Regions from separate parts of the Vallitalea guaymasensis genome, predicted to be linked through region 1. Evidence: riboswitches for the same ligand, from Rfam matches in the RefSeq annotation. Region 1 holds a riboswitch; the other holds the start of a gene.
What was found. Region 1 has a riboswitch for glycine ahead of HYG85_RS07615 (alanine/glycine:cation symporter family protein). Riboswitches for the same ligand answer to the same signal wherever they lie in the genome.
Positions count from the first base shown of each region.

Region 2: another riboswitch for glycine. It lies ahead of gcvT (glycine cleavage system aminomethyltransferase GcvT); the one in region 1 lies ahead of HYG85_RS07615 (alanine/glycine:cation symporter family protein).

Region 1 is NZ_CP058561.1:1,676,379-1,693,882, forward strand. It holds gene HYG85_RS07580 (endo-alpha-N-acetylgalactosaminidase family protein) at 1-1,602, opposite strand, end outside; gene HYG85_RS07585 (carbohydrate ABC transporter permease) at 1,641-2,489, opposite strand; gene HYG85_RS07590 (carbohydrate ABC transporter permease) at 2,495-3,367, opposite strand; gene HYG85_RS07595 (ABC transporter substrate-binding protein) at 3,508-4,833, opposite strand; gene HYG85_RS07600 (response regulator) at 5,050-6,624, opposite strand; gene HYG85_RS07605 (sensor histidine kinase) at 6,617-8,413, opposite strand; gene HYG85_RS24575 (glycosyl hydrolase family 18 protein) at 8,568-11,180, opposite strand; gene HYG85_RS07615 (alanine/glycine:cation symporter family protein) at 11,545-12,903, opposite strand; glycine riboswitch at 13,060-13,153, opposite strand; gene HYG85_RS07620 (hypothetical protein) at 13,272-13,928, opposite strand; gene HYG85_RS07625 (GNAT family N-acetyltransferase) at 14,340-14,834, opposite strand; gene HYG85_RS07630 (hypothetical protein) at 14,882-17,504, opposite strand, start outside.
Region 2 is NZ_CP058561.1:4,909,497-4,927,000, forward strand. It holds gene HYG85_RS21140 (ABC transporter permease) at 1-718, shown strand, start outside; gene HYG85_RS21145 (ABC transporter ATP-binding protein) at 732-1,406, shown strand; gene HYG85_RS21150 (PASTA domain-containing protein) at 1,410-3,806, shown strand; gene HYG85_RS21155 (aminotransferase class V-fold PLP-dependent enzyme) at 3,846-5,207, opposite strand; gene HYG85_RS21160 (DUF421 domain-containing protein) at 5,482-6,186, shown strand; gene HYG85_RS21165 (DUF4363 family protein) at 6,218-6,583, shown strand; gene HYG85_RS21170 (class I SAM-dependent methyltransferase) at 6,592-7,323, shown strand; gene HYG85_RS21175 (spore germination protein) at 7,356-8,804, opposite strand; gene HYG85_RS21180 (hypothetical protein) at 8,814-9,119, opposite strand; gene HYG85_RS21185 (glycoside hydrolase family 38 N-terminal domain-containing protein) at 9,375-11,765, shown strand; glycine riboswitch at 11,942-12,043, shown strand; glycine riboswitch at 12,047-12,121, shown strand; gene gcvT (glycine cleavage system aminomethyltransferase GcvT) at 12,442-13,548, shown strand; gene gcvH (glycine cleavage system protein GcvH) at 13,619-13,996, shown strand; gene gcvPA (aminomethyl-transferring glycine dehydrogenase subunit GcvPA) at 14,026-15,366, shown strand; gene gcvPB (aminomethyl-transferring glycine dehydrogenase subunit GcvPB) at 15,367-16,821, shown strand; gene lpdA (dihydrolipoyl dehydrogenase) at 16,846-17,504, shown strand, end outside.

The DNA of each region.
Region 1 (17,504 bases):
ACGTATGAATCTGGCTATTTTACTGTTGAAGCCTTTCATATCCTGTCCGCCGTAATTATAATCTACAGCCCAATGATACCAGATAGAATCTTCTTCTAATGTATTAGGAAATTCGGTAGTCATAGCCCATCCTAGTGAATTAATCTCTCTAGCTAGCCTTCTTCCATTCCATCCATTCTCAAACCAAGCATCAGCGTAAATAAAGTCAAGGTTTGGCACTTCTTCTTTCAACGCTCTAAATCTATTCAATCTGTTATTGGTAGTAGCTTCTCTTCTCATTGTTGGTTTATCAAAATCATATGATGGATCCAGCCAATCCCAACCTGGTTTATTTATGTTAACTAATTCATTGTCAAATGCATAAGCCTCAGGGTGAGCACCTGTTGCAGAAATATGAACACCGAAAAATCCATTATACTTATGTCCTTCATCAATCAATGTATTCATATCACAAGCTCCACCTTGGCGAATACCAATATGTCCTGCATAATCTGGATGTGCTGAATCATGTCCTTCTGATTGATAGCCCTTAAGCTCTACAAACTGTCCAAGTCCATCAGTAGCCAGATATAGTCTTTTTGTTTCGTCTAGAGTTTTTAGGAATGGATTGGTTGCTTGACTTGCAAAATTAAATGGTATCCTGTGTATCAATAAATCTGGTACTTTTTCACTGAACTTTGGATTGTTCATTATTTCACGAAATACAACTGCTCCATCCTGCCAATCAACACAGTCATCATCATTGGCATTACCAGTAATAATCACTTTTACACTTGGTAATGGCTCTACTTCATCAATTTTGTCTGGTCTGTATAACCAAGAAGCACTCCAGATTCCTGTACTGTAATAACCTGTTTTTCCTACAGTCTGCTTCTTGATTCGTTCATTATCTCTATCACTGCTATAATCAGGTAATGCATTAGTCCATATAGTTCCTGCTAACTGGTTAGTATTAATAATTGCATACATATAGTTAAGCGGTTGATTATCTACAGCTACAGTGTTCTCTACAGATGTAAAAACGTCACCACTGCCACTTACTGCATTATACATGCGTGTCCCTGCAAAAGCTGCACCTTCTTGATTGCTATGTGCTGCTAATAAGCTGTGATTAGGTATTTCAATATTCTTTACTAAGGTATTTCCATTTTCCAAAATACCAATAACATCAAAAAGTAGTTTATTATCTACTACTTCCATCCTGATTGTTATAACCACATCTATATCAGTGATGTTAAGTGTATATTCAGCTTGATTATCATTTAATTTCAAAAAATCAACTTGAGGTTTGTAATTCACTCCATTTATTTTGATGCTATCCAACGAACTCTCTTGACCATACATTACTTCTCCTGAAGCCATTTGATATTTTTCCACTCTTGGGAAATTCTTATCTATAATGACAGTCATTTGATTAGAACTGATAGTTGTCATATTACTATCCATGGTATCTGCAACCCCAGATGCAGTGAGTTCTTGTTGTTCTTCCCCATTGGTAACCTCTTTAGCTGATACGGGCATAAAAACTCCAAAAACCTGTAAAAACATGAGTACAAAAGATAGTACCAATACCTTTGTTCCTCTTATTCTTTTTCTTTTCATATACCTTCTCCTCCTTGAAATAGATTTATATTAACTCCCTATTCTTTTACTGCTCCAGCGACAATACCATCAAATATGTATTTCTGGAAAACAATATATAAAGTAACCGTTGGTATCATTACTATTATTACTGCGGCACTTAATTGAGGCCATGCTCCGCTTCTCTGACTTGCAAAACTCATTAACATGGTTGTCAATGTACGTTTGCTTTCTGATGGCATATACAAATAAGGAATATACATATCATTCATTACTTCAACTGCCTTGAGTATCCCCAAAGTGGCAGTTGCTGGAATAACCATTGGAAATATGACTTTCCTATATATGGTGAAATATGAAGCTCCATCAATCATAGCACTCTCATCAATACTCATAGGTATTTGATTCATGAACTGCATATAGATGTATATCTGCATCAAATCCGTTCCAATATATATTACTATTGGTGCTAACAGAGTATTATACAAGCCTACTTTGGATATTACTCCAAACCTTGCTATCTCTGTAACGAAACTTGGTACAAGCATACCCATCAAAAATATTAAAAAGTACATTTTTTTGAGCTTAAAATCAAAACGGCTTAATATATAAGCAATCATAGTTGATAATACTGCATTTACCACTACTGAAACAGTTACTAGGATAAGTGAATTCTTAAGTCCTGTAAGTACATTCCCTTTCTCAAATACAAACTTGAAATTATCCAAGAAAAATTGTGTAGGAGGTTTCAAAGGAAATTCTGAACCAATCTGAAATTGAGTTTTGAAAGAAGCAAAAACAGTAACCATAATAGGAAGAAATACAACTATAGTTATTCCTAAGAAAAACATTATTTTCAACACTTCAACTAAGTTTCTTTTAAATTTATATTTATTTTTCCTTTTCATCCAATTCACCTCTTCTCTGATATTACCTTTTTCTGTATAACACTCAATATAACTATCATCACCAGTAAAACAACTGCCATAGCCGATGCTTTACCGAAATGGCTGTAAGTGAATGCTTGCTGTATTGTATACAGAGTAAAAGTTGTACTTGATTTTCCTGGTCCCCCACTTGTCATTACAAACGGAATATCAAATATCATTAGTGCACCTCTTACATTCAAGAATAGTATAATCTCAATTACTGTTCTAATGTTAGGTATCACTATCTTAGTGAACAATTGGAATGAATTAGCTCCATCAACCTTAGCAGCCTCCAACATCTCTCCCTGAATAGATTGAATACCTGCTAAAAATAATATAACGTGTATACCACAGAATCGCCAAATGGATACCGCAGCCAGTGAGAAATTGACTGTTTTCATATTACTGATCCATGATACAGGAGCGACTCCAAATAATTCTAAGATTGAATTTAAAACTCCCCCTTGAGAACTGTAAAGAAATGAAAACATATATGCCACTGCAACACCATTAATTATATATGGCAGGAAAACTATTCCTTTGAACCCTTTTGAGAATCTTACTCTTTTATCTAATAGAAATGCAATAAACATTTCAATAGGAATAAATAGTAGATGAATCACAAAATAAGTACCATTATTCCTTAAACTAACCCATACATCACTATCTTTAACAACATCTACATAGTTATTGACTCCAACATATCCAATTGTCTTGCTCATACCATCCCAATCCGTAAAACTCAGATGAAAAAGTTTGAACAAAGGAAATATGACAAACACTGCCAATAGGATAGTAGGAATAACTAGGAAACTTACAATTATTATATTTTTTTGTCTGTTTCTATTAGTTAACATTACACTGTCCATCCCCTCTATATAAGGTAAAAAGCTATTATTGTTTTTTCAAATAAAGCTTTGAAAGAAAGTTGATATTAATTCTTTCAAAGCTTAGTTATTATAATTAAAATAAAGAATCCCTCTAGGTTATATGCAGCTTATTTATTTCTTGCATCTTTCCACTTCTTGTTCATGTCACTCATCATCTTTTCAAAATCTATTCCAGCCAACATATCCTGACCCATACCTTTTACATCAAAACTTATGGTGTCAGCTATTTTCTTGTATTCTTCATTTCCTGCATCATATACTACATATTCAAGATCAACACCTTCAAAAGCTTGGTTGAAGAAAGGTATGTCTGCACTTACATCTTTCATAGTAGATAATTGTTGTGTGTAATCCACATATTCTTTATAGTAATCACTCATATAGAACCAGTTAATGAATTCTTTTGCTTCTTCAATGTTCTTACTTGTCTTTGGAGTACCCATGAAACCTTCAGCAGTTGTAATAACATTTAATGGTTCGTCTTTTGATTCACGTACAGGAAGAACGAATATACCAAGATCTTCATCTTTGTTGCCACCCATAGTGTCATATTCTTGAGCAAACCATTGACCAGCTGCTAACATTGCTCCTTCACCAGCTAGGAACATAGCTTTTTGTTGATCCCAACCATATCCAAGTGGGTCGTTTCCACATACTTTTGCATCATAAAGTGCTTTTATCTTAAGGTATGATTCATAGAAAGGTTCACCCTTGGTGAATGGTTCATCTTTTGAAGCCATATCACTCCAATATTTCCCATCATTAGCTTGTAATAGCGGCATAAATTCATTGAATGGGTATGTAGTCCATGAATCCTTTCCACCAAGTAATAGTGGAATATATTCACCTTTCTCCTTGATTGTATTGGCAGTACTTATGAATTCATCCCAAGTTTTAGGAATTTCTAGGTCATATTTTTCAAAAATGTCTTTTCTATAGTAAACAAATTCATTGAATGCTCCTTGTGGAATTCCTATAACGTTACCATCTAACGCATAATCAAGAGCTACGTTATTACTTTTAGTAGCTTCAAGCTCATTCAATGGTACCATTATCTCTTTATAGGTTAACAGGTTACTTGCTCTTACCAAAAATACATCTGGTAATTGATTAGCTGAATTTCTTATTTTCATTGTATTATCATATTCTGTTGGTTGTATCTGCTCTACTTTGATAGTTACATTAGGATGGTCTTTTTTATAAGCCTCACTAATGCTGTTTATTCCTGTAAGATATTCATAACCAACTTCATTCCATAGTACAAAAGTCAGAGTTACAGGTTTTTTATTGGTTTCCTCGTTGTTTTCTTTTTGAACATCATTAGAAACTTCTTTACCCCCATTGTTATCTTCTTTTTTTTGGCATCCTACCCCAATGATACTTATCAATAAAGTTATACATAATAAAACACTTAGCCTTTTGAATGATTTCATTTTCATTCCCTCCTTGAGTTTATATAAGTAATTACTCTATATGTAATTTCATATATATCTTACAATATTAATTGGTCATTTTTAATGATTTATACTAGGCTATTCATGATATCTTTTATGCAATTATCAACAAATCTTTTTATACGCTAACAACTTTTTATAGATTTCATGATATTTATTGTTTTTCTTGATGTTTTTTTGTGCTTAATTATGTAATTATGATTTTTTATACTGTTTTGGACTCATACCAACTATTTTCTTGAAGGTTCTGCTGAAGTGTTCAACATTAGCATATCCTACTGAATAACAGATCTCATATATCTTCATATCTGTATCTGATAATAATGTCTTGGCTTCTTCTATTCTTTTTTTCGTTAAATATTCTGTAAAGGTAAGCTTTAAGTCTTTAGCGAATATTTTACTGAAATATGCTTCACTGAGGTGAACATGCTCACATACATTCTTGAATGTAATCTTCTCCATATAGTGGTTTTCAATGAATTGTTTTGCTTTTTTACTGGATGAACTTATTCCTAGATATCTACCCTCTTGTAGATAATTGATTATATCTTCTACTAAACTTTTTATCCATGTATTTACTTCATCAACTGTTTCATATGCTTTTATATGCTCATAAAAATCAACCTTTTCATTAGGAAGGCTGTAATCTGTATCAATATCATTAATATACTGGGAAATCAGGAAAAACAATTCCATATAAGGTGCAAGGATATCATTTATCTTCTTTATCCTGAATGTACTAATAATCCCATATATCCGTTCTAATTCTTGAAAAGCAGCTTCTTTATTAAGCTTATCCAATGCTTTCAATAATTCTTTTTCTTCACCAATAATACTATGTCTATTACTTTCTTTTACATATATAGAATCTTTTGGAAATATGTTCTTTCCTTTTCCCAATAAGAACCTTAACTGTGCATTTCTCTTTGCTTGTGTATAAGAAAATGGTATCTGGTCATATCCGCTTTTTATGTCACTTATTCCAATACTAGTCTTGATATTGACTCCATTGAAAAGCACATGCCTAATACCTTCCAGAATTTCATTGATTTGATTATTTATCTTAGACATGCTGTTTGATTTATTTGATAGAATGATAATGTATTCGTCTGAGGACATTGGAAGTACTTCTCCGAATTCTAGTCTATTCAGTACTTGGTCTATTGCCCTTACCACACTTCTTTCAAAATCCTTGATACTATCTTTATATCTAGTTTCAATCTGCCTAAAGTTGTCAACAAGAATACAGAATACAGTCAAGTTGCTGCTATCCAACCTAATCGAATAATCATATAACTCCTGTTCTATATCATTATTTTCTCTGTCAGATAAAAAGCTCTTAAGAAACTTGTTTTTGTCTTTCTTGACCTGGCTGTGACTTTTTTTAACCTTATTATGCTTATTGATTACATTCAGCACTAATTCTAATACTTGCTCAGGTTCCATTTCCCTCTTGAGTATATAATCAGTTACACCGTACTTGAAAGCTTGTCTAACCAAATGGAAATCATCGTAAGCACTAAGTACTATGATTGCTGGATTTATAGACATTTCATTTATTTCTTCTATGAGTTTTAGTCCATCCATAACAGGCATATTAATGTCTGTTATGATGACATCTATATCCATGTTATCTCTAATAATATCCAACGCTTTTTTTCCATTGGCTGCTTCCAAACTCATATCAATGTTGTACTTTTCCCATTCTATCAAGGTTTTCAAAGCAAATCTGAAAATAGGTTCATCCTCTACAAGCAAAATTTTATACATCACTTTTTCCTCCTTCGTGTATTATTGGAAGTATCAATGCAACTTTTGTGTATTTCATATATTCACTATCAATCGTAATGCCATAGCCTTCCCCATGATTCAATTTTATTCTCCGCATCACGTTGTTTACACCTATATGGTTAAAACTTTTTCTGTCTTCACTTTTTTGACTATGGATTATGTCATGTATTCTTTCTTTTTCAATACCTACTCCATTATCTTCTATCTCAAAGATTAAGAACTCTTCCTGTAGATAACCTCTAACTTTTATTATACCTTTTCTATCTACTTTACTGATTCCATGATGAATAGCATTTTCTATTAGAGGTTGTAGGGTAAGTTTAATCATATATAAAGATTCTATTTCTTCACTGATGTCATATTCAACTGTGAATAGTTCATCAAATCGAACTTTCATTATGTACAGATAATTATTAAGATATTCTATTTCCGTTCTTACCTTGATCAAGGAATCATTATGCTTAAATATGGCAGAAAGGAGCTTCATAAAGGCATCTGTCATATTTTTTATACCATCTACTTTTGCCACCATTGCCATGAGTCTTATTGATGATAATGTATTATATATGAAATGAGGTTGAATCTGAGCCTGAAGTGCTTTCATCTCTTCCTTGCTCTTTTCTTTTTCCTGGAGGTCCCTTTCAATAATCAATTGATTTATCTCAGATACCATATTATTGAAGGATTCACCCATCTCAACTATCTCCGAACTACCTTCTACAACAATCTTTTCATCAAAATTCCCCTTTTGAACACTTTTCATCTTACTGATTAATTGTTTAATTGGAGTAACTATGTCTTTGATAAAAAAGGCTGCAAAAATAATGAATAGAATAATTATGACTATATAGATTAAAACAAAGTACATCATTACCTGATTCATTTCACTGGTCAGCATATTATAATCAATTATATTGACTAGTAACCATTTATCGTTATTAGTTAAATAAGTATATATCATGTTTTTCTTATTATTCAACACTACATCATTATAACTGCTCTTTTTATAATTTTTATCAAAGAGACCACATTTCTCAATATCTTCTTTTGTGATTTTATTATCTGATGATACAATGATATCATTATCTTTATTTATTAGTAATCCTGTCCCCATTCTTTGATTTTGATACTTAGCATATATAGAATCTATACTTTTGGGCATAAAAACAAAGCAAACCACTTCAACTTCATTCTGTTCACCTAAGATATCTGGACTCATGGAAAAATATAATTGTTTTTGGCTAAGCCCAGTGCTGATTAGTTCTTTTGTTTTTTCTGGCATTATGATTCTACCTTTGTTCTCGATAGTTTCCCTATACCAAGCTTCTTTTCTCAAAGTTTTATCGTCTTGAATTAAAGGGCTTTTGAAATAGTAATGTCCACCGTCTTTATAAAAGAAAATGACTGAATATATATCATCAGAGCAATTCAACAGTGAATTTATTTTAGAATTGACTTGATTAGATAGGTCTAAACGCTGATAACCCTCAGCTTCTGATTTATTCATCTTAGATACTAGATTGATTATTTCTGAATCATTTCCTATCATAGCACTTTTTAAGGAAATATTGTTCAATTCGTCCTGTATTCTTATAGACATCTGTTCCATAGTTTGCATGACCATCTCCGAATAGTGGTTTACAAAAATATTTTTATACGCCATATTCAGTAGGAAACTTATTAATAATACAGGTATAATAATCAATATAATGAAATTCAAAAAATACTTGGTAGTAATACTCTGTCTCTTAGCTGCTTTTTTTCCCATAATTATCCCCCTAGTATTAAAACGTAATACTTTAGACTATATTATATCATAAAATAAAATGCTTACGTCAAGGAGAAAATCATCAACAGACTTACCAAACAAAACAAAAAAAGAATGGTACCAATTTTGATACCATCCATTAATTATCAATATTCTATGGTCCTAGTAAACCATTATAAAGTAGATTAACCAATTCACCCGTTCCACCTTTATTAGTGCCAGTAGCTGGAACATAGTCACCTGTTAGTTCCCAGAATATAATACCTCCGTAGTTATTATTAATTACGTAATCAATTTTTTCTTGTAAGGAGATAGCATCCTCATAAGTGTACATTTCTCCTTTTGACTCACTATAGAGATATGGAACTTTTGAAACTGGGTCACGATATTTTTGGAAAGAGTTGTCTTGTTCTTTGCTTATTATATCATAGTATGGATTATTACCAGCGTATCTTCCTCCATCCCAAATACCATGTGCCCCATAAGTACCTGTATGATTAGTACCGGAACAAGTTGCATACAATCCTGGCAAAGTGCTTATTGGTCCATTGTTCTGTACTTTTGCCCATCCTCTTGAATAGAATGGTGAGCCTAGAACTAGTTTATCAGCTGGTATACCAAAAGTTTTTAGATACTCCATTGCTTCATGTACTGTGTATTTCTTAGCTAATTCAACATTGGCTTCTACTTCTGCAGGGTCAGTATATAATGTTTGGAAATAGGACCTGTAGGCATTTTCTGCATTAGTATCAAAATACATTGGTGACTGATGACCTGTTATACCTTCCCAAGCACCATGCATATCATAAGTCATGACATTGATAAAATCTACATATTGTGCGTATAGATTAGGCTCTGTCTGATCTATTTTATCTTTGCCGCAACCTACAGCAGTAGTTACATAATAATATTTTCCATCAGCAGCACCTGCTTGGTCAAGAGTGGTCCTAAGCTGTTGTAGCAACAAAGTAAAGGTCTGCTTCTCATCTGGAGTCGCATAAGGTGTACCTAGATCATTAGGATTATCAACTGTATCTCCTGCTCTGTAGAAGGTTGGATATTCCCAATCAATGTCTACACCGTCAAAGTTCCATTCTCTTAAAAAGTCTACTACACTAAGAGCGAATTTTTCTCTTGAAGCCTGTGTAGCGGCAACATTATGAAATTCTGCTGATCTTGACCATCCTCCTACTGAAATAAGGATATTAGTATTAGGATGTTGCTGTTTCAATTTCTTGAACTGACCTAAACATCCTTTATAAGGTGAATCCCAAGGTTCTCCAAAAGCAATACCCTTGGCTGCCCATTCATCAAAACACGCTATCTCCCCATTTTTAATATCTGCAAATGCATAATTTATATGAGTCACTTTATCCCATGGGATATCAGATGGTGCATATTGATTATGTCCTGCATAAGCTCCCCATTCAGGATAATAGGCAACTATCCTTTTACCTGCTGGTGGAGGTGTTGGTGTTGGATTAATGATTCCAAGAGCACCAAAATAATTAGAATAGAATGTCGAGAAATTATAATTATTATAAGCATCCCAATTGATTGACCATGTCATAATTCCTCTTAAGTCAGGATATCCCTCTGCTTTTTGCAACTGATACTGTCCATTGAACGATTGACCTTTTACAATATAGTCAAGGGCTTTTTTCATTTCAGTATTATTAATATAGCCACCCCCTGCCGCATTACTGCACGCAGGTATACCTATAGCTATCTGATCTTCCCGTAGAGCTGGGAAAACGTTATTAGGATTATTACCTACAGGAAATCCATTCAATAACATCTCTGCCATGGCTACTTGAAAATCAGCAGTTCCTTGTGTATAAGACATACCATCAAGTCCCACCATAGAACCAGAATTATAATGCTGTACATGAATATAATCAAGCTCACTTCTAAGTGCATAGATAACAGGTAAATATGCTCCCCAAGAACCTCCATATGTACTATAACCACCTTGGACATAAACTGTTTCAGGTGCCATAGTCAGAACAAAATCATTACCAAAATGATTGCGTATTGCTGTTATTGCATCAATCAAGTTAACTACCTTAGTTGTTGTTGGATTAGTAAAATCTGTATCTCCAACATCTAATGATAGTGAACTGCCCTCAAGATCGATATCCATACCATCAAAGCCATAAGTCTCAATGATATTAATCATAGTAGATATAAATGTTTGTTTAGCTGTGTTATCAAGCAGCTCAACTGTTCCGTTACTTCCTCCTATGGAGATTAATACCTTAGTACCTCTAGCCTTCAATTCTTGAATATCTGATTTGAATTCTGCATCTGTTGCATTAAAAGGTGAAAACGCCATTGTATATGTATCACCTGCTGGTTCTGCAAAAGCTACATTAACTACATTAAAATCTGTAGTTACATCCTTAAGCCTTATAACCCCCGAACCATTATCAAAATTATGCCAATATCCAACAACTACTCTTTCCAGATCTGATGGACCCGGACCCGGGTTTGGATTTGGCCCAGGTCCTGGTCCTGGACCTGGACCTGGTGTTGTGGTTGCCAACCAAAGTGATTGAACATTAGGTGGCTCCCATCCTACTAATGAAGTATGATTCTGTCTGCATTCATAAACTGTACCATTATAAGTTACTAAGTCCCCAACACTATAACTTACTCCAGCCTGCCATTCGTCGATCTGTTGTGCCTGCGTACTAGTACATGTAATAGTTGTAAAAAGTAATAGAACTGCAATAATTAGAGTCATAAGATTGTAAAATTTTTTCATGCTAATTCTTCCTCCTATTTTTTATTTCTTTTGTCTCTTATAGGTGTCAATCTAGTCAGTTCTAGTTAACTTATTGCTCTATGATTATATTTAATAGATTAATATATTAATGTATTAATCTATTCTAACAAAAAAATAAAAGGAGAATGTATATTATTTTATTGATTTTATGGAGGATATAAAAAGATGAGTTTATTGAATACTCTTATTCTACTAAGATAATATCATACGTTAACTTTAGATACTAGAAGATAATCTTGTTCTTTATTGCACAATATTGTCCATTATCAAACAATTTAAAAAGCTTATGGATTAATAAAATCCTAAGCTTTTTTCAAATTTATTACTCTATATTTAATTCAAGCTATCTATATTTTTCTTCCTTTAGAGCTCTAAAATACTGTTTAGTCTCAAATGAAATGACTCCACTTAGACCAATGATTCCAATAAGGTTTGGTATTGCCATCAATCCATTAACTATATCAGCTATAACCCATATCAAGTCTAGTTTTAAGAAGGCACCTACTCCTACTAATCCTATAAATATTAATTTGTATGGTACGATACCTTTTACGCCGAATAGATATTCTGTACATCTTTCACCGTAATAATTCCATCCTAGTATTGTTGTAAATGCAAAAAAGATAAGTCCAATAGTTACAATGAATTCTCCACCAGCAATAGGTAATCCCTGTTTGAATGCCAAGTTAGTCATCTCAGCTCCTGCGAACTCTGATTTGAATGCCCCTGTCATTACCAATGATATACCTGTCATGGTACATATTATTATAGTATCAAAAAAAGTACCTGTCATAGATATAAGACCTTGTTTTACACATGAATCAGTCTTAGCTGCTGCAGCTGCTATAGGAGCAGACCCAAGTCCTGACTCATTGGAGAATACTCCTCTTGATATCCCGTTCTGAATAGCTTTCATAACAGTTGCACCTAAGAATCCACCTGCCGCCGCCATAGGTGTAAAAGCACTATTTATAATCAATGAAACTGCACTTGGTACTAAATTTATATTAAATATAATTATTGTAAGAGAAGCAATTATGTATAGAACAGCCATAACAGGAACAATGAATTCACACACACCTGAAATACTTTTTATTCCACCTATTGTCACGAAAGTTACTAACAATGTCAATACAACTGCTGTCACTTCTATAGGAACATTAAATGTAATCTTTACAGCCGTTGTTATAGAATTTATCTGCGTGAATGTCCCTATACCAAAGAATGCAACACCAATACCGAATATAGCAAAAAGTTTGGCAAGAAATTTATTCCCTAATCCTTTTTCTATATAATACATTGGTCCGCCAGACATCTGACCATTCTCATCTACCACCCTGTATTTTACTGCTAACAAGGATTCAGCGTATTTAGTCGCCATACCAAAAAATGCGGCAATCCACATCCAGAAAAGTGCTCCTGGACCTCCTGCTTTTATAGCTGTTGCAACTCCGACAATATTACCAGTACCTATGGTAGCTGCTAAAGCAGTACATAAGGCAGCAAAACTGGATACATCTCCATCAGCTTTATTGTTTTTATCTTTTCCAAACAGATATTTAAGTGCTAGAGGCAGCTTAAAAACCTGTATTATTCCAAGTCTAATTGTTAGATATAGTCCTGTTCCAACTAATAGTATAAGTAATGGAGGTCCCCAAACCACACTATCAATTCTCTTAAATATTTCAATCATTGTATCCATCCAAAATCCTCCGTCTTTATTAATTTATGTCTTGATACTGAAAAATATAGTATCTTTTTGCAATAAAAAAAGCCAATGGTATGATTCCATGGCTTATTAATAAGAAAAGCCAAATCATATGATTTGACCTCTGGTTACAAAATATATTCTATAGTGAATATATCCTCTGTCCTTTTACCTGAGAGTTTCACTAATCATTGATTAGTTTTCCCCTTCGGTGCTCATTAAGAGTCTCTCCAGAGGTTCGTCCAAAAGCGGTCGATAATTCTTCCGCAATCTTCATCCGAACATATTTACTTTTACATACATATTATAACAGCATTTCTCATTTTGTAAATATAAAATTTTTAACAATCATAAAATATGTACTATGCTATAGTTTTTATATAGGTCATCAATAATTGAACACCTACAGCTAATACAAGTGAACATACAGCTACAACAGGTCTTACAGCACGTTCTGAAACATTTAATATCTTACCTCTTTTTTCTGCTTTTGCAATTAACATTATGATAAAGGCATTAACCAAGTTATTGATTAATAAGAATTTCAATAGATATTCCTGTGGACCTTTACTAATCATTCTAGATGGAATACCAATATTGAATAGAATCACTGCATCTAAAAAGTATATGATTCTCCAAGAAAAACCTGCTAATAATGCACTAGAAAATCCAATTTCCTTGTTTTTCTTAACACTCCATGTTACTAAAGCCATTACACTCAAGCCTTCTAGAACTATAGCGAATGCTGGATTAATAACTTTTACAGGATGTGAGATAGGCATGAATAAATTGACTAATTTAATAATACCTGCTATTAAACTTGAATAAAAGATCACCGAAAGATTATTACTCTTCTTATAAGCTTTGCGTAGAATGCAATAACCTATAGGAAACATAATACAACCACTGATACCAATAGTACTAAGATTCAATAGATAACCAAGTGTAGCTTCTGTTATACCCCAAATTCCTCCAAAAAATAAAGCGTAAATTAATGTACTTTTTAATCTGCCTTTCATTTTAACACCCTCCAATAAATTTCATAATATTAAATTAATATATGAATATCAATTATATATTTTATATTTATTATATCACTTAATTTTGTTTTGTTCAATTATTTCAACATATTTTGCAATCAGCTATTTATTATTATATTTTTAATAAAATGCGTATAATTATTAGATGTTTTGAAAAAATACTTAATAATTAATTGCCATTTCTTAAAAAGACTAATAATTTTAATGTGACATTTTTCTTATCGTATACATAGTATATTTTTTAATATTTTAATATATAATATAAGCAACTCAACTTTTTTCTCTTGCTGCTATAGTTCCAATAGGAGTTCCAAAGTTACCAATTAAAAGTCCTGTTAGAAAACCAATTGAAGAAGTAATTTCAATTATTGAATAATACTTATTAGGATATTAATCTACTTTATAAACTTTTTTATATAATTCGTCTTTTATACTATTAAACTCGGTATCACTAATCTGTGAGGGATATGACATTATAAGTAGAGGTACGCTTTCTTTATTCTTATCATAGGCTGGTTGAACATAGTTATAGTTATTAAGTTTGAATCCTAGTCGTGTATAGAAGTCTATTCTTTTCTTGGCTTCTTGTGTATTTGGCTCTTCAACTTCTAATATTATCTTATTACTATCATCTATTATTTTCTTTATAGTCTTACTGCCATGACCTTTACCTCTACTATTTTTGTCAAAGGCTAAATGTTCAATATATACGAAATCGCTTAAATCCCAAGTTGTATAAAATCCTACAATTATATTATTATCTTTTACAGGATACAAATTGTATTCATCCTCTTTCATTATATCCATCTGCTGTTTCAGACTTCTACGTTCATTCTCTGGGAATGATTCACAATATATATTCCATATTACATCAAAATCTTTCATTTCAATCAGTTCTCCTTAAGTATTTTGTAGATAGAAACTAATACCTCTTAATCTAAATAAATTTCTTTTTTAATTGACCAATTTATGTTATCAATTTTACTAGACCACTCTTCTTTATTATCAATCTTTATAGTTATTTTTTCATCATCAATAAAATAATTCAGCTCACCATTATCAGTCTTATTTTTATCTAACTTTATTTCATACATTTTATCTGTATCTATTTCATAAAAGTAGACAATATCTTTTATTTGGTTCCCATCTTGTCCTTCTTTTGTGAATACTAGGGTATCATTAGTTGTTTTATATGAAACATACATGTTACTGGTTAATATAGTCTTGTCATCATCTACTCTGATTAAATTACTATCATTATCCATGTATAATACAACTGTTTGCCCATTAATATCTGATATGCTGACTATATCATAAAAATTGTCCCCTATCACTTCTTTTTTCAATGATGATAGATTCACTCTTACTAACTCTCCGTCAATGTTATTGTAATATAGCTGACCTTTTTTTGTTCCTATAGAATAATTAAAATCATTACATATTAATTTTGTATTATCATTTATATTATCAACCATAATCAGTTCGTTTCTGTTTTCAAAAATGATATCGTCATTATAAGTAGCTGTATACCCTGAAACAGAACTTAGTATAGTATTAGGGGTAATATTCAATCCATTAGTTAAATCAATAGCCTTAAGGCTATTATCCTCATCCATGTAATACGCCTTATTATTCAACGCATATATCAAATTCCCAGTTTTAATATTTTTTCTATTCATTGTATCTATATCAACGACAGTAATACCTTCATGAGATGAGGCTTCATTATTATTGCCTATTACACAATACTTATCATTAACTATATACATATCTAGCGGGTCTCCTTCTCCACCCATACCAAATATTGATTTATAGAACTCTTTGACCTCTAGTGTATTCAAGGTAATTCTATAAACTATGCTATCATCATTACTTATATAGACTGCATCATCAGTAATTGTAAGTGTACTGTCTGATGTATAAAAAAAGTCCACATTGCTTTTAATTATTCTATTAATCCTATCATATGTATATAAGGAGTTTTCTACAACATATATTAGAGCATTATCATCTTCGTATAATATCTCATCAGGCTTCTTATATTCTTTGTCAAATTTAAATATTCTAGTGCACATGCTTCCACTATCACCAGAGTAAATTTGATTATTATGCATAAATAAGTGGGAAACCATTCCTCCATTTGGTATAACACTGATTAGTTCTTTTTTATTCTTATTATCTTTTATTTTATATAATAATTGGTTTTCAACAAAATACAATGTATCTGATTCACTCATCATTAATTGTACACTATCATTTGTAGACGTAATTTTATTAGTAGATTTATCCTTACAGTAAAATCTTATTGGATAATCAGTACTATAATAAATATTTTTGTTTGTAACTGCATAGTCTAAAACCATTTTTTTGTCAATTATTTCATGCTTATCTTTTGAATAACGATAAAAGCCAAATTTGTCATCGTATCTAGCATAATACACTTCTTTACCGTAAGCTTTAATATTGATGACTGGAAAATCAGTAGTAATTAATGTATCCCCAAATTTTCTATCAATGATAACTAAATGATTATCCTTTTCTCTTGTATAAGCCAATATTTCTGAAGAAAACGCAAATTCCTTATATTCTTCTTTTATATTATTTTTTATCTCATTGATATCTGATCCTAAATAAGTTTTTTTATCTTTTATCATATATGAATTATTACACTCTGATTTGTGTTCCTTATTACCCATATAGTAATAATCTACTATATTAGCTTTATATATATCTTTTTCCTCTGCAGTATAAAAATCCATCAAGTAATCTTCATAATACATCTTGTCATCTTTTAGTTTAAATATTTTCTCTTGATCATACCTATCATTTACTGACTCTTTATTCCAATGAAGTATATCCCTTATATCTGTTGTCTTCTTATCTAAACTTAGTATATGTCCTTTAGTAGTTAATAAATAGATATGATTATCTATTGCTACTCCTTTTGGCGGAATGGAATTTTGAAAATCAGCTGCTTTCATATAATTGTTACCATTAATCACATAGATTGAATTAAATGAATAAGCAGGAGAATATACATATAAACTATCCTCAGTTACTTTCTCACTATTATAAGTTTCTTTTTGCAAATCAATTATAGTATCAGTTTTATAATCATATTTCTTAATCTTAGAATCAGCTTGTAAGTATAGATTTTTATTCTTAGTTATTCGTATCCCATCATTATGATTACAATCATGTAATGATAATTTGTATATCTCATCTAATTCTTCGGTTTCCACATTATATTTATAAATATTTCTAATATAATATTCTTCTGAATCATCAACCTGAATATATGTAATATTATCTTCATGAAGTACATTCAGATTATACTTATTTTCAAGTAAAAGTATTTCTTTATCATCATCAATATTTTGTATATACACATTACCATCTTTACAATATAGAATCTTATCCCCTGCAAACTCTACTGGATATTCAATATATTTTACTAAAGATGTTTTGAATGATTCTCCATCCAATGAGTACATTTTGTTGTTTGACATGAAGTAATTCTTTTTTTGAAGTTTCATTAACTCATTAGAATAAGAA
Region 2 (17,504 bases), 2.4 Mb from region 1:
AGAGTTAGATAATCTATTGATTACATCTAATGTTATCAATCTAAAAGATCCTCTATATACTGACGATTATAAATTAGAAGCAGAGAACAAAATAAAATTCAATTATGGTAAATTAGATGCTAATGATGCTTTATACAACAGCTTGATGGGACCTATTGAAAAATTAGGTGTAATTGCAAAAATCATGGTCATCATTATTGCTGTTGCCGGTGCTGCCATAATAGGGTTAATTACTGCGCTTACAGTAAATGAACGTAAAGAAGAAATAGGTATCATGTTAGCTGTAGGCGAAAGTAAAATAAAAATAGTGGTGCAGTTTGTTATAGAAGTAACAATAATAGCAATAATAGCATTTTTACTATCTTCATTTACCGGTTCTGTCATTGGAGAAGAAATAAGTTCAGCAGTATTAGAAAGTGACATCATCGGCGACTCTAGTAATGATAAAGGTTTCATGATGAAACCAGGAAGTCAAATAAGTATAGTTTCTGATAAATCTCCAAAAATGAAAGATGGTCAATTTAACATAAGCTCTGATAGGATGCAAAAAAATGATAAGCTTTCATTAGAAAATAATAAAGTAGATATAAACTTTGATATAACCGCTTTAGTACAATTGTTTGGCTTAGGTTTACTTATGTCCATAATAAGTACCATAATACCGTCGCTATATGTTATGCGATTCAATCCAAAACAGATTTTAATCAATAGGACTTAAAGGAGATGAGAGAATGTCCATATTAAGATTAGAAAATATATCTTATGGATATATAGATGGTAATAATAAAAGAATGATTCTAAATAATCTTGATTATACTTTTGAAAGAGGAAAATTTTATTCTATACTAGGACCATCAGGAAGCGGGAAAACAACTTTACTGGCGATTGCAGGTGGATTAGAGAAAGCACAAGAAGGAAATGTCTATTTTGAAGGCAAAAATGTCAATGATATAGGACTTGGAAAATACAGAAGAAATAATCTATCTTTTGTATTCCAACAGTTCAATCTTATTCCATATCTTACAGCTGTTGAAAATGTAGTCAATGTAATGGAAATAACCAATAATCAGGTTCCAAAACCTCATTATACCACTGCGCTGAATTTACTTGACCAATTTGGCATAGTTAAGACAAAAGCTGAAAGAAGTATCTATAAGCTATCTGGTGGAGAACAACAACGTGTTGCAATAGCCAGAGGTCTTGCAACTAATGTTGACTTAATAATGGCTGATGAACCTACTGGTAATCTGGATACTGCTACGGAACAAGAGATAATCAAGATATTGAGGATGTTAGCAAAAGAATATAATAAATGTGTTATTGTTGTTACTCATTCTGATAGTATAGCAGGTCTTAGTGATATTCAGTTAAAGTTAGTAGAAGGTAAGCTTACTGAAAGGATGTAGCACATGGATAGTAATAAAAACAAGGATATATTCAAAGACGGATTCAATTTCAATCTAGATGAAGAAAAGAAACCAGAAACTAATGAAGAGGTTCATAATAAAGAAATTCATGAGGAAGAAATAGATAATGAAGCTAAGATAGACAATGATACTATAAAAGAAGTAGTTAATATTGAAGACGATAAAAGTAAAAGCAATTTTCTATCTAATCTTAACGAGACTAAGAATGCTAGTTTTGAACAAGAACAATTTACATACCAGAAAACAAGTAATTATAAGAAGTGGATTATCCAAATAATAATACTAGCAATTGCTGTAATAAGTATATATTTCATAGTAAACAGAAAAACAATTTTGATAGATTTTTCTAATATGCTCTATGAAGATGCAGTAGCATGGGCTAATGATAGAAACATTATACTTACTTATGAAGAAGAATACAGCAATGAAATACAAGAAGATTATATTATATCCCAGAATATAGAACCAGGAGAAAAGATAGGGAAAGATTCAACTGTAAAATTATCCATTTCAAAAGGGAAAGATCCTTATGAAAAGATTGTAGTTCCAGATTTTGATACTAGCTGGTCCAAAACAAGTATTGAAAATTGGGTAGAGCAGAATGGTATTATTAATTATAAATTCAATAATATTGAAAGTGAAGATGTGCCATCTAATTATCTGATATCATATGAGTTGATAGGTGCTACCAATGACACCTTCGTCAGGAGTTCGGAAGTAGAATTTGCTATTAGTTATACAGAGACCTTTGATACAGTAGTCGTGCCGGATTTTATTAATGAAACTATGATTGATGTAGATATATGGGCAAAAAATAATGATATTGAATATACTTATACATACGAGAAAAGTTCCTTATATGATGAAGATATTATAATCAATCAAAGTGTTAAGTCTGGAGAAGAGATGGATGTTAATGAGGTATTTTCATTTGTCATATCAACTGGAGATGAAAATGATACAATAATAATGGAAAATTTCTTGAACAGAACTATTATTGATGCTGACATATGGGCTAAAAATAATCGGATAAGATATACTTATTCTTTCGAATATAGCGATATATATCCAGAAGATAGCATTTCATACCAAAGCATAAAAGCGGATGAGGAAATAAAAGAAGGATATACAGTAAGTTTCATCGTTTCAAAAGGTACTGAAGATGAAGAGGAAGAAACCATAGTTATGGATAATTTCCTTAATAGGGCATTACTTGATGTAGATATATGGGCTAAGAGCAATGGAATAGACTATAATTATACTTATGAATATAATTCCATTTATGAAAAGGATAAAATAATGTATCAGAGTATTCCTGATGGAGATGAATTAGTAGGTGATGAGGTACTGAATTTTATCGTTTCTAAAGGGGAAGAGATAGTTGTTCCAGATTTCAGTGAATTAACGGTAACTGAAGCAGAAGAATATGATGATGATTCAATAGAAGTTAAAGTCATAGAGAAATATGTTAAGGGCACTAGAGAAGGAGAATTCTTATCTCAATCAATCGGGGCAGAAGAAGTAGTTGAAGAAGGAATGGAGATAAGGGTAGAATATTCTCTAGGAGATAGAATAACTGTACCTAGCTTCATAGATGAATTGAAGCAGGAGCTAGAAGAATGGATTGAAGAAGCTAATGATAATGGGGCAAATATTGATTTGATTGTTAATGAACAAGCAGGTACAGGATTAGAATATGGAAAGATAATAACCCAAAATATTTATAATGATGATATAGACCTGTCTTCTGATATAGAAATTACAATATCATCAGGATTAACAGTTCCATCCTTTATGAATATGAGTAAGAGCGAAGCAAATAACTATTCACAAACAAGTGACCTTAATGTAGAGGTTGTAGAAATGTATCAACAGGGAACTAGTGCAGGAAAATTCCTTTCACAATCAATTGAAACAGGAACTAAAGTCAATAAAGGCACGTATGTCACAGTTTATTATTCTTTGGGAGATACCTTGAACATACCTAAATTTGTTGATAGACCAGTTACTGAACTGCAACAATGGGTTGATGAACAAAATAGTAAAGGTGCTCAGTTAACAATAACCAAAACTGAATTACATATTCAAGACCTAGATTATGGATTGATTTTTTCTCAAAATATATATAATCAGACTAATGCAGATTTGGATACTGATATTGAGGTTGTAGTTTCTCTAGGAGAACTATATAGTGTGATTGATTTCTCGGAATACTCAGTTAGTGAAATAGAAGATATTGCTGAAGAGAATGACTTGACAATCATTTTTGAAACTGTTGAAGATTCATTATATAGCAGTGGCAAGGTTATTAGTCAAGAGCCAGAAAGTGGAGAATTAATTAGTAAGAAAGATTTTATTAAAATTAGAGTTGCTGAATAATACTATAGAGGAGCCTCATGGGTTCCTCTATTCTATATTTTAATATCTCGCAGAACTGGAAATTTTATGATGTTTAGAAGGGTATTTTTTTAAGTAATATGATTTGTTTTTTACTATTTTTTCTAGGAGTTCTATCAATATGTCAACTTCTGAATAATCATTATACAGACCGAAGCTTATTCTAACCATCCCAGGACGTGGATAACGGGGATTTCTTTTCAGTTCATTGATATCATTTTTGGTTAGGTACAATAATTTTTGTACATAAGGCTGAGCACAGAAACAACCGCTTCTTACGCTTATACCTGCTTCTTTTGATAAAATATTAGCTACCACAGAATGATGCAGTCCTTTTATATTGAAAGTAATTATACCTATTCTATTGTCACAATCATTTTCATTACCATATATGATAATGTCTTTAATTCTGTTTAATTTATTTAATGTATATTCAGTCAGGTTCAATTCCATGTTTTCTATGTTGTGCATACCTAACTTATTCATTTCCATTAATGAAGCATTCAGAGCAACTACTCCCATGATATTAGGGGTTCCTGCTTCCTCTTTATATGGTACATCATCCCACATAACACTTTTTGGTGTAACTATTTTTACAGTCCCACCACCAACTTGGGTAGGTGAACCATACTTGAAAACATTCTTAGGACCTATAAGGACACCTGTACCAAAAGGTGCATATATTTTATGACCAGAGAAAACCAGATAGTCAATATGGTCATTTGAATAAGATGGTTTCATGTCTATAGGTGAATGAGGAATAAGCTGTGCGCCGTCAATAAGGATTTTGGCTCCGTACCTATGTGCCAGCTTTGCAAATGCATGAATATCAGTTTTGTATCCAGTAACATTAGAAGCACCAGAAATGGTTACTAACCTAACTTTACCATTATACTTTTTTAGCTTTTGTTCACAGTCTTCTAGAGATAGATTTCCTTTATTGTCCAAATTAATATAGTCCATGTTGAAATTTTTTCTCCATGGCAGATCATTGGAATGATGTTCCATGAATGAGGATAATATTATCCCATTATGAATGACTTGTGATAATTTATTGGAAACTTTATTAATCGCTTCAGTAGTATTCTTAACAAATATGACTGTAGAATAGTCCCTATCCATGTTAACAAAATCAGCTACAGTTTTTCTTGTAGCATCGTATATCTCTGATGATAGATTAGATTTATAGCCGGTTCCACGATGTATAGATGAATACCATGGGGCAAAATCATTTACCGCTTTCATAACAGATGTCAATGGTGGTGTAGTTGCAGCATTATCAAAGTTAATTTCTTTGGTGTATTTACCGTTAGATAAAGGAATTGATACGTCAGTACCTACTACAAGATATTTATAATTTGGTTGAGAAGAGTAGTAATGCATAAAAATCCACCTCATTTATCTATTACTTCAATCCGCGATAGAGTCTATCCCTATCACGGATTGAAGATCTATAAAAATATCAATGATTAACTATATTAAAGCTAATCATTAATAATCAAAATAATATCTATGTTAGATAGTAAAAACCTTTTTTAATATAATATGCCATCTATTTGAATACGTGAAGAAAATGTAAACCTACTTAGTTTTTGCATGGTAAGTTATAACATATTATTGGTGGAAATAGTAAATACTACTGTAGGAGGTGGTAAGTTTGAATGAGAGTATTGTAGTCATTGTAAGAGGTGTAATAGGTTTCTTTTCATTGTTGATCTTTACACGTTTACTGGGAAAACAACAAGTCAGTCAATTAACACTGTTTGAATATATTTTAGGAATAACTATTGGGTCAATGGCATCTACACTTACTACTGATTTAAGTTCTGCTGCATGGCCCCATTGGGTAGGATTGGTAGTATGGGCAACACTTGTATATTTAGTTCAAGTACTTACATTAAAATTTCCTGTTATTTCAGAATATATTAATGGAAAACCTAGGGTATTGATAGCGAATGGAAAAATATTAGAAAAAAACTTGAAAAAATTACGATATAATCTCTTTGAATTGTTGGAACAGCTAAGGATGAATAACATCTTTGATATTAACCAAGTTGAGTTTGCAGTACTAGAAACCAATGGTAAATTAACAGTGTTAAAAAAATCTCAATTTCAATCTTTGACTCCAAAAGATATGAATTTATCAACAGATTATATGGGACTTAGCACGGAACTAATCTACAATGGTGTGGTCATGGAGCATAATCTTGAAAAGATAGATTTAGATGAGAAATGGCTTGATAGTCAATTGAAGACTAGAGGAATCAAAAATCCACTGGAAGTCTATTTGGCAGTTATTAATACTTCAGGTGAGTTATATATTGATTTATATAAAGATCATATGGATGACAAATCTTTGTAAAATGGTTATAATGGAAAGGAAAGTTCACAAAATGAAAAAGGTCATGATAATCACATGTACTTGTATACTTCTAGGAATATTCATTCTAATAATGAATTCTGGTGGTTTATTGAAACAGTCTTTTATGGATGGAGATGACGTTGAGACACTATTGAGGAATTTGAATGAAGATATAGTTGAGAGTGATTGGAAAAAGGGACAAGAAGATATAGAAAAGTTAAAAGATGCATGGGATATGGTGAGCAAAAGAGTTCAATTCAGTGTTGAAAGAAATAATTTGATGGGTATTGAACTATCTATTGCCAGGCTTAAAGGTTCAATACGTGGTAAAAACAAAGAACAATCCTTAATTGGATATGAAGAGCTGATATCATATTGGAATAACTTAGAAGAGTAGGTGGATAAATGAGTTTTTATAAAAGTATATCAAAATCTTATGATAACATATTTCCTTTGAAAGCAGGTATGGTCAATTATGTATTAGATAGTATTTCAGATTATTCATCCTGTAGATTATTGGATATCGGGTGTGCTACTGGACATATGGCTGGGGCTATAGGTGCAAAGGGTGTTGAAGTTATTGGGATCGACCTTGATTCTGAAATGATTAAATATGCAGCCAAAAATTTTCAAGAGGACAATATATCCTTTCAAGTTATGGATATGTTGAAAATAGAAGAAAAATGGGGGAACAATAGTTTTGATATAGTTACTTGCTTTGGTAATACATTGGTTCACTTAACTAATGAAGAGGAAATATTTGAAGCGTTAAAAAATATGAAAGCCATTCTAAAAGCTAAGGGTAAGCTTTTGATTCAGATATTGAATTACCAGTATATCTTAGATAAAAGTATCAGAGAGTTACCTATCATAGAAAATGAGTATATCAAATTTGAAAGATTCTATTCTGAACAAATAAGGGATGAAAGATTAATTTTTGAGACAAGATTAACTATAAAAGACACAGGAGAGATAATCTCAAATGAAATATACCTGTATCCTTTATTGGAAAAACAATTGAATAATTATCTTGAAAAGCTAGGATTTCGTAATATTAGGTTCTATAAGAACTTTAATAGAGAACCTGCATCTTATAATCATCTGCCTTTGGTTTTAGAGGCATCATTAGATGAATAAGATACAGGTAGAAAATATATTATTATAATCAATTAACTAGATTTATTGTTATCTTTGTATTTTTTGTTATTTCTTTTGATTTCAATTATAGGTTTTCTAAGGAGTATATTAGAAAGGGCTTTCCCATTAAAAGGAATGAGAGGCCATGTATATCGCATACCACTAAAGGTTTTGGTGGTTCCGATAATGATAAGTATGATTATTATACCGGCAAAGAATCCATATGCATTGAATAAACCAGTCAGCAATAATAGGAATAGTCTAAATAAGCGTATTGCTAGTGCAAATTCAATACTTGGAGAAGCAAAGGTGCATATTCCCACAATTGCCATGTACAATATGGTTTCTGGTATGAACCAACCTACATCTACAGCGAATTGACTAAGAATCAAACCACCGATTATACCTAGAGAAGTAGATAAGGTATTAGGGGTATGAATTGATGCAATCCTCAACATATCAAGACCTAACTCCAATATGATGAATTGAATGAACAAGGGGATATTACCAACTTCTTCTGGACCAATGAATTCTAGAGCTTCAGGTAGATACGATGGATTTAATGCGAATAAAAGCCAAAGTGGTGATAATACCATAGCTATAAAAATGGACAGAAACCTTATCCATCTTATATATGTTCCCACTAACGGATTTTGATAATAGTCTTCCGAATGTTGAGTGAAATGAAAGAAGGTTGTAGGAAGCAAAATTACACTAGGCGATGTATCTACTATAATAGCAATATGACCTTCAAGAAGATGAGCTGCCACAACGTCAGGTCTTTCTGTAAAACGTACTTGTGGCATTGGGTTATACCATTTTTTCTTTATCAGTAGTTCTTCAAGAGATTTTTCAGCCATTATAAGAGATTCAACTTGAATGTTATCCATTTTCTTATGAAGGTCCTCAAGTAGTTTGTCATCAACCAAATCTGCAATATAACCGATTGAAACATCGGTTTTAGAACGTTTTCCTACAGTAGTCATTTCAAAGATTAATCTAGAATCTCTTACCCTTCTTCTTATTAATGCAGTATTGAAGATAACTGTTTCAACTAATCCATCACGAGAACCACGTGTTACTTTTTCAAGATCAGGTTCTTCGGGACCTCTTGCAGGATAAGTTCTAGCATCAATTATTATACCCTCAGATTGATTTTCTAATATTAACCCAACTGCTCCTGATAGTACAGAATCTCTAATAGTATCATAATCATGGAAGATTTCAACTTCTATATATCCAATATGACTTGAGATCCATTGTTTCAAATCATTGATATTTGTATCCTTTGCAGGCAGATTTTGAAGGTTTTCTAGTAACCATAACATTATATCGTCTTTTGCAAATCCATCTATAAAGACAAGATACCCTTTTGTATTTCCAAAAGTAAGGTCTCGTCCAATGATATCAAAACTTTTTTTGATAGGTAGTATTTTATTGATTGCATCTATATTTTTTGTCAGGTTTTTAGATAGTTTCATTATAATCTCCTATCCTAAGAATTCAGGTTTTCTTGTGTGGTCAGAGCGTACAGCTTTTTGGAGTATAGTAAAATCGAATTGGTCAGGATTGAGGTTGAAATCACAGGGGAATTTGGTGCCACAATTTTCACATTGGATATATTGAAAAGAATCTCCGTTTTCCCTGGTATCAAATTCAAACGATACATTCTTATCATTTTGGGGTATATTATTATCTGTACCTATTTTATAAGAATAGGTAAAGGTAGCTTGATGTTTTGCCATTAAATTGGTGGAATTACAAACAGGGCAATGTATAGAATTATTTAAATTCATTTAATCACTTCCTCGATTAATTATTTTATATAATCATATAATAAGTATTACCAATTTCTAATTCATATATGTTGTTTTAGCAAAAAAGTAAAATAAGGACAAAATATTTATAAAAAAATAAGGATAATATGTAAATTAACAAGACAAAATAAAACAAAAAATAAACAAGATTAAACAATATTTTATAGAAGTATTGGTATATCATTATTTGGAAGTATATTATTAATGGTACAATGTTAAGGAGGCTTTTATATTATGCTAGATAGAAAATGGACCATGTATATTCTGCATCATTCACATACTGACATAGGTTATACTGATTTACAAGAAAGAATTATTTATACTCATGTTGATTACATCAAGTCAGCAGTAAACACAATCAAAGAAGGCTATAAGAATGGAACAATCGACAAAGACTTCAAATGGAATTGTGAAACATACTATTGTGTAGAAAGATTCTTGGAGGAAGCTACAGAACAAGAAAAAAATGATTTCTATGATGTAGTAAAATCTAATAATATCGGATTATCTGCTACCTATTTGAATTTTAATGATTTAGTTGATAAAGAAGTATTGAACAAAAGAACAAAAGAGATGGTTGATATTTTTGGTGAACAGGGAATTGATGTAAAAGTAGCCATGAATGCGGATGTAAATGGAATTTCCCTTGGAACATTTGATGTATTATTAGATAATAATATTGAATTTTTATTTACTAACATTCATACTCATCATGGAATGTACCCTCTTTATCAAAATCAAAAACCTTATTATTGGGAGAATAAAGACGGTAAAAGATTATTGGTATTCAGCGGAGAACATTACAACTTGGGTAATGCACTAGGTATAATCTATAATAAAAACATTAATTTCATGACAGAAAACTATTTCGGCAAAACTCAGCCTCAAAATCATATTGATGCACTTAAGCATAATATAGATAATTATCTTGAACAATGCGCTGAAAATGGATATGATTATAACTTTATTCCTGCCTGTGTATCAGGTGTGTTCAGTGATAACGCTCCACCAAATACAGATATTATAAGAACCATAAAAGAGTTTAATGATGTCTATGGTGATGAGATTGAACTTCAAATGGTAACAGTGCAAGAATTCTATGATAAGATTAAAGACCAAGTAAAAGATGCACCAGTGTACACAGGTGATTTAACAGATTGGTGGGCTAATGGTGTGGGAAGTACACCATATGCAGTAAAACATTACAAAGAAGCTCAAAGAATGTACCATTTATGTAAAAGATTAGATAGAGATGGTAATATAAGTAATGAAAAATTAGTAAGAGAAGCAGAAGACAACATGTTACTATTTGCTGAACATACTTGGGGTCATTCTTCTACAATTACTAATCCTTATGATACAATGGTACAGAATCTGGACATCAGAAATATAAGCTATGCATCTAAGGCACATGAGGCTTCAGCTAAAGATCTTAATAGAATTACTCATAAAAAAGGTGACAAACTTCGTTATTATGACCTAAGTGGTAAGATAAAAGCAATCAATCCATCAAATAAAAGACTTAAAAGCGTTGTAGAATTCTATATAGAAGTATGGAAATATCAAGGTGTCAAAGTTATTTGTGAATCCACAGGTGAAGAAATGAAGGCTCAGATGTCTTCTCATCCAAGAGGTGTACTAATCAGCTTTGTAGATACTTTTGAAGCTAATGAAGAAAAAGTCTACAGCTATGAAGAAGTTTTTAAAAAAGAAATTGTTAATACAAGAGTTGCTTATGTAGGAGCAGAAAGAGTAAAAGATATCGTTAATGATTACGATACAACAAATTATAAAATCCCTTATGGAATAGAAAATGATTACTTCAAAATATCCTATGAAATAGGTAAAGGAGTAACTTCCTTCTATAATAAGGTTGATAAAGTTGAGATGTTAAAAGAAGGAGATAGTGCTTTCTTTACTCCTATCTATGAAAAAACACCAGTAAAAACTGATGTATATGAAGAAAGAAGATTATTAGGTAGAAATATACGCGGTCTTCATGCTGAAAAATATATAGGAAAATTAGTTGATATTAAGATTATTGATAATGGTGAGATATTTACAACTGTTGAACTTATATATGAATTGGAAGGTACTTATTTTAGTTCTGTAATCATAAAACTATACAATACTCTACCAAAATTAGAGTTTAAATACAAAATAGCTAAAACATTATCTACAGATATTGAAAGTGTATATCTACCATTAACACTTGACAACCTTAATGCAACTAAATATATTGATAAAAGTGATGCTGTAATGAGACCAGGTATCGATCAGGTTCCAGGTACTTGTATGGAATATTATCTTGTTGATAACGGCTTGATATATGAATCAGACAAGAATACTATCTTAATCCAAACAAAAGACACACCACTTATATATATGGGAGAATTAAAACATCATCCAATAGTTCTTTGTGACAATAAGGAAGAAAACAATAAAAGAGATGTGTACTCATGGATTATGAATAATACATGGGAAACTAATTTCAAAATGGATCTATCAGGTATAACAGAATACTGCTATACTCTAGACCTTGTTGAAACAACTAATGCACGAGAAAGCTTTAACAGAATGAAAGATGAAAGTTTTGGCGTAATCACCTTTATGATTAACGATTAGATATCAGGTATTTGTTTTTAATAATATTTATTAACATATTTTATAAAAACACTTGAAAAATTTCTGATAATACATTAATATGAAATTATAAATGATGAGTGTAACTTATTAAACTCATTAACATATATATTAGTATATAAATATGATTTGAATAATAATTATATAATGAATCCTATGTGAAAATTGCGAGAGATACCTGTTTAAGGAGCCGAAGAAGCAACATAGAAATAAGCCATATTTCTATCGAATCTTTCAGGCAAAAGGATCGCAATTGGATGGGAATTCTGGAAAGCTTTTTGAAAGCACCGAAGGAGCAATATCTCAATGATAGAATCTCTCAGGTAAAAATACAGGATAAGACGGCATTTACATTAAAATGCTCTCTTATCCTTTTTATTATTTTAACGGTATATTCAATAATGCTTAAAAATATGGCTAGATTACCGAGTGAAGATAGTATAGGGGAAATATTCCCCTATACTATCTGAACGACCGTTATGCTATATGGTTTTTAAATCATAATACTAATATATTCTATATAAGTCCAATTAAATAATTGTTATATAGCCAATTATTTAGATCAATTAGACTTATGAAATCAAGTAAAATATATTGAGCTTATTTAATGGGTGTATAGATTTTTAAGTTCAATATATAGATAAAGGGAGGTTTACATATGGAACAAAGTAAAAGAACAGCTTTATACGATACTCACAAGAAATATAATGGAAATATAGTAGATTTCGCAGGTTTTGAACTTCCATTATATTATGAAAGTATTCTTGAAGAGCATAATGCTGTAAGAAATAATGCAGGGATGTTTGACGTAAGTCATATGGGCGAAGTTACAGTTAAGGGAGAAGAGGCAGAAAACTACATACAGAATCTAGTTACCAACGATATATCAGTCATTACTGATAATGGAGTCATGTATACACTCATGTGCTATGAAGACGGTGGTGTTGTAGATGATTTGTTAGTCTATAAATATAATACCACTGACTATCTCCTTGTAATTAATGCAAGCAATATTGAAAAAGACTACAATTGGATGGTAGAGCAAAAAGGTTCATTTGATGTTGATTTAGAAAATATTAGCGATGATGTAGCAGAAGTTGCACTACAAGGACCAAAAGCACAAGAAATACTCCAAAAATTGACAGACACTGATTTACAGACAATAACATTTTTCAGATTCAATGAGAACGTGTTAGTCAATAATAATAAATGTATTGTATCAAGAACAGGATATACAGGAGAAGATGGTTTTGAAATATATACTTCTCTAGATAATATAGTCAATATATGGGAAGCAATAATGGAAGCTGGTAAAGATGAAGGGTTAAAACCTGCTGGGTTAGGTTGCAGGGATACACTTAGATTCGAGGTTGCATTACCCTTATATGGAAATGAGATAGATAAGGACATAACTCCATTAGAAGCATCATTAGGATATTTTATTAAATTAGATACAGATTTTATAGGTAAAGATGTATTGGTTAAACAAAAAGAGCAAGGACTATCAAGAAAGCTAGTGGGTATTGAATTACTTGGAAAAGGTATAGCTAGACATGGTTATGATATTTTATCACCTGATGGAGATAAGATAGGAGTTATAACTACAGGTTATCAATCACCATCAGTAGGTAAAACTGTAGCTCTGGGTTTAATTGATATAGATTATACTAAAATGGGTACAGATGTAAGTGTTAAGATAAGGAAAAAACAAGTACCAGCTAAGGTTGTAAGCAAAAAATTCTATAAGAAAAATTATTCCAAATAGTTAAACAAAAGAGGCTATGCCTCGTATATCTACACTAAATAATATAAAATAAATTTAGGAGGAATTGACAATGAAAATTATGGAAGGTTATTATTACACTAAAAATCATGAATGGGTTAAAGTAGATGGGAATACTGCAATAGTAGGTGTATCAGATTATGCGCAACATGCTATGGGTCAAATAGTTTATGTGGAATTACCAGAAATAGATGATGAATTCTCTAAAGAAGATGCATTTAGTGTTGTAGAATCAGTAAAAGCTGCATCAGACATATATATGCCTGTTGGAGGTACAATAGTAGAGGTTAATGAAGATTTGGATGATGAGCCAGAATTAATTAATACTGACCCATACACTAATTATATCTGTAAAATTGAATTAACTGATGAAAATGATATAGAAGGTCTAATGAATGCAAAAGAATACGAAGAGTTCTGCGATAAATAAAAATTAAAATGTAAGGAGGTAGGTAGCTTATGTTTCCATATTTACCACATACCGAAGAAGATATAAAGAGTATGTTAGAAGTTATAGGGGTAGAAAGCATAGATGCTTTATTTGATGATGTGCCTGAGAAAATAAGGTTAAAGAAATTATTGAATATTAATGAACCAATGAGTGAATTGGAAGTAAGTCAGTACATGAAAAAGTTTGCTGACAGTAATAAAGGTGTAGACGATCTGATATGTTTCTTAGGAGCAGGAGCATATGACCATTATATACCATCAATTATAAAACATATAACTTCACGTTCTGAATTCTATACTGCTTACACTCCATACCAGCCTGAAATCAGCCAAGGTACATTACAGGCTATATTTGAATATCAAAGCATGATATGCGAATTGACAGGTATGGATGTAGCCAATGCTTCATTATATGACGGTTCTACTGCTACAGCAGAGGGAGCCCTCATGGCATGTGGAGCCACAAGAAGAAATAAAATTGCTGTATCTAGGACTGTGAGTCCAGGTACAAGAAAAGTTTTAGAGACTTATACAAAATATAAGGGAATAGAACTTATTGAAATAGAAGAAAATGATGGCGTTACTGATATAGATGATTTAAGAAATAAGATGGATAAAGATGTTGCAGGAGTGATTGTCCAAAATCCTAACTTCTTTGGAATTATAGAAAATATGAGTGAAGTAGAAAAAATTACCCATGATTCAAAAGGACTGTTAATGATTAATGCAGACCCAATATCACTGGCTATTCTAAAAACTCCAGGTGAATATGGTGCTGATATAGTTATTGGTGAAGGTCAAAGTCTAGGAAATCCACTTAATTTTGGAGGTCCATATCTAGGATTTATTTCCTGTACTAAAAAATTGATGAGAAAACTTCCAGGCAGGATAGTAGGTCAGGCAGAAGATGTAAATGGAAAAAGAGGTTTTGTGTTGACTCTACAAGCTAGAGAACAACATATAAGACGTGATAAAGCAACTTCCAATATTACATCCAACCAAGGTCTTAATGCTCTTACTGCTGCTATATATCTTAGTACTCTCGGAAAAGAAGGATTAAAAGAAGTAGCTAAGAATTGTCTAAAGAAAGCTCATTATGCTGCTGAACTAATAGGTAAGTCCAGTAAATACGAACTCAGGTTCAATAAACCATTTTTCATGGAGTTTGTGGTTAAGAGCAGTATAAAACCTGAAAAAGTCAACAAAGAGCTTCTACATAACAATATTCTTGGAGGTTATGAACTAGGAGGGGATTACAGTAATTATAATGATGATATACTCCTATGTGTAACTGAGAAAAGAACAAAGAAACAAATAGATGATTTAGTAAACATAATGGAGGGGATGTAAATGATAGAATACGATAAATTGATTTTCGAGGTATCAAAAGATGGTAGAAAAAGTTATTGCCTTCCAGAGTGTGACGTACCTGATACTAACATAGAGGAACTTATTCCAGCTGAATTTCTTAGAAAAGAAGATGCACAGCTGCCACAAGTAAGTGAAGTAGATGTAATACGTCATTTTACATTGTTATCTAATAAAAACTTTGGTGTAGACACTGGATTCTATCCTCTTGGTTCTTGTACAATGAAATATAATCCAAAGATAAATGAAGATATGGCTTCCCTAGATGGGTTCACAAAACTTCATCCATTGCAGCCAGAAAGCACAGTACAGGGAGCAATGGAACTAATGTATAACCTACAAGAAAGTCTACAAGAGATAACTGGTATGTCAAAAGTTTCTTTACAGCCTGCTGCAGGGGCTCAGGGAGAGTTGACAGGACTTATGATAGTTAAGGCATATCATGATTATAATGGTAATCATAATAAGAAAAAGATCATTATCCCAGATTCTGCACATGGTACTAATCCAGCCAGTACTAGTATGGCAGGTTTTACATCTGTTGAAATCAAATCAAATGATAAGGGAATTGTAGATATAGAGGCGCTAAAAGAAGTATTGGATGAAGATGTTGCAGGACTTATGCTTACTAATCCTAATACACTTGGTCTATTTGAAAAGGATATCCTCACTATATCAGAGCTGGTTCATGAGGTAGGAGGGTTACTATATTATGATGGTGCCAATATGAACGCTAATATGGGAATAACACGCCCTGGGGATATGGGATTTGATATTGTCCATCTTAATCTCCATAAGACATTTTCAGCACCTCATGGAGGAGGAGGACCAGGAAGTGGACCAGTTGGTGTGGTTAAAGAATTAGCTCCATTCCTTCCAAGACCAATAGTAGATAAAGAAGGCGACAATTATACTCTTAAAAATGATATAGAGACATCTATAGGAGCAGTTAAAAACTTCTATGGTAATTTTGGAGTGCTTGTAAAAGCTTATACCTATATTCTTACTATGGGAGGAGAAGGCTTGAGACAGGCAAGCAGGTTAGCAGTACTTAACGCTAATTATATGAAGGAAAGATTAAAAGAAGATTATATATTGCCAGTTGATGAAGTATGTAAACATGAATTTGTTTTAGGTGGATTAGGAGAAAATGAAGGTCACGTAACAACATTGGATGTTGCCAAGAGACTTATGGATTATGGATATCATCCACCTACAATATATTTTCCACTTATAATAGATAGTGCTTTGATGATAGAGCCTACAGAAACTGAAAGCAAGGAAAATATGGATGGTTTTATAGAGGCGCTTATCAAGATAAAAGAAGAGTCCATTAGTAATCCAGAGGAATTGAAAAAAGCTCCATTTAAAACTTGTATCAGAAGATTTGATGAAGTTACAGCAGCTAGAAAACCAATATTGCGCTACACAAAATAATCTGAATAAATGGGAGGTGAATCAATGAAGGATATTATTGTAATAGGTGGTGGACCTGGAGGTTATGTGGCAGCCATAAGAGCCGCTCAGCTTGGTGCTAAAGTTTGTATAATCGAGAAGGATAGATTTGGTGGCACTTGTCTTAATAGAGGCTGTATACCTACAAAAGCTCTATATAGAAATGCTGAGATAATAAATACCCTAGGTAGAAGTGAAGAATTTGGTATCGACATAGAGAGCTATAACATCAATTATAAGAGTGTACTAAAAAGGAAAGATGACGTAGTAGAAAAATTAGTCAGTGGTGTTGAAAAGTTATTGAATGATAACGGTATTTTGATACTAGATGGTACAGGTATAATAAAAGACCAGCAAACTGTAGAAGTTATCAAAACAAACGGCGATACAGAGATTATAAAAGGAAAAAATATAATAATAGCAACAGGTTCAATGCCTGTAAAACCTCCTATTGATGGAATCTGTGAACCAAATGTCCTTACAACCAAAGAAATATTGGAGTGTGAAGAGATACCAGAAAAATTAGTGATTATAGGCGGTGGCGTTGTTGGTATGGAATTCGCTAGTATCTTCAATGCTTTTGGGTCACAAGTTTCTGTAATAGAGTTTCTTCCTAATATTTTAAGTGGTGTGGATATAGGTGTTTCAAAACGTTTTAAATCAAT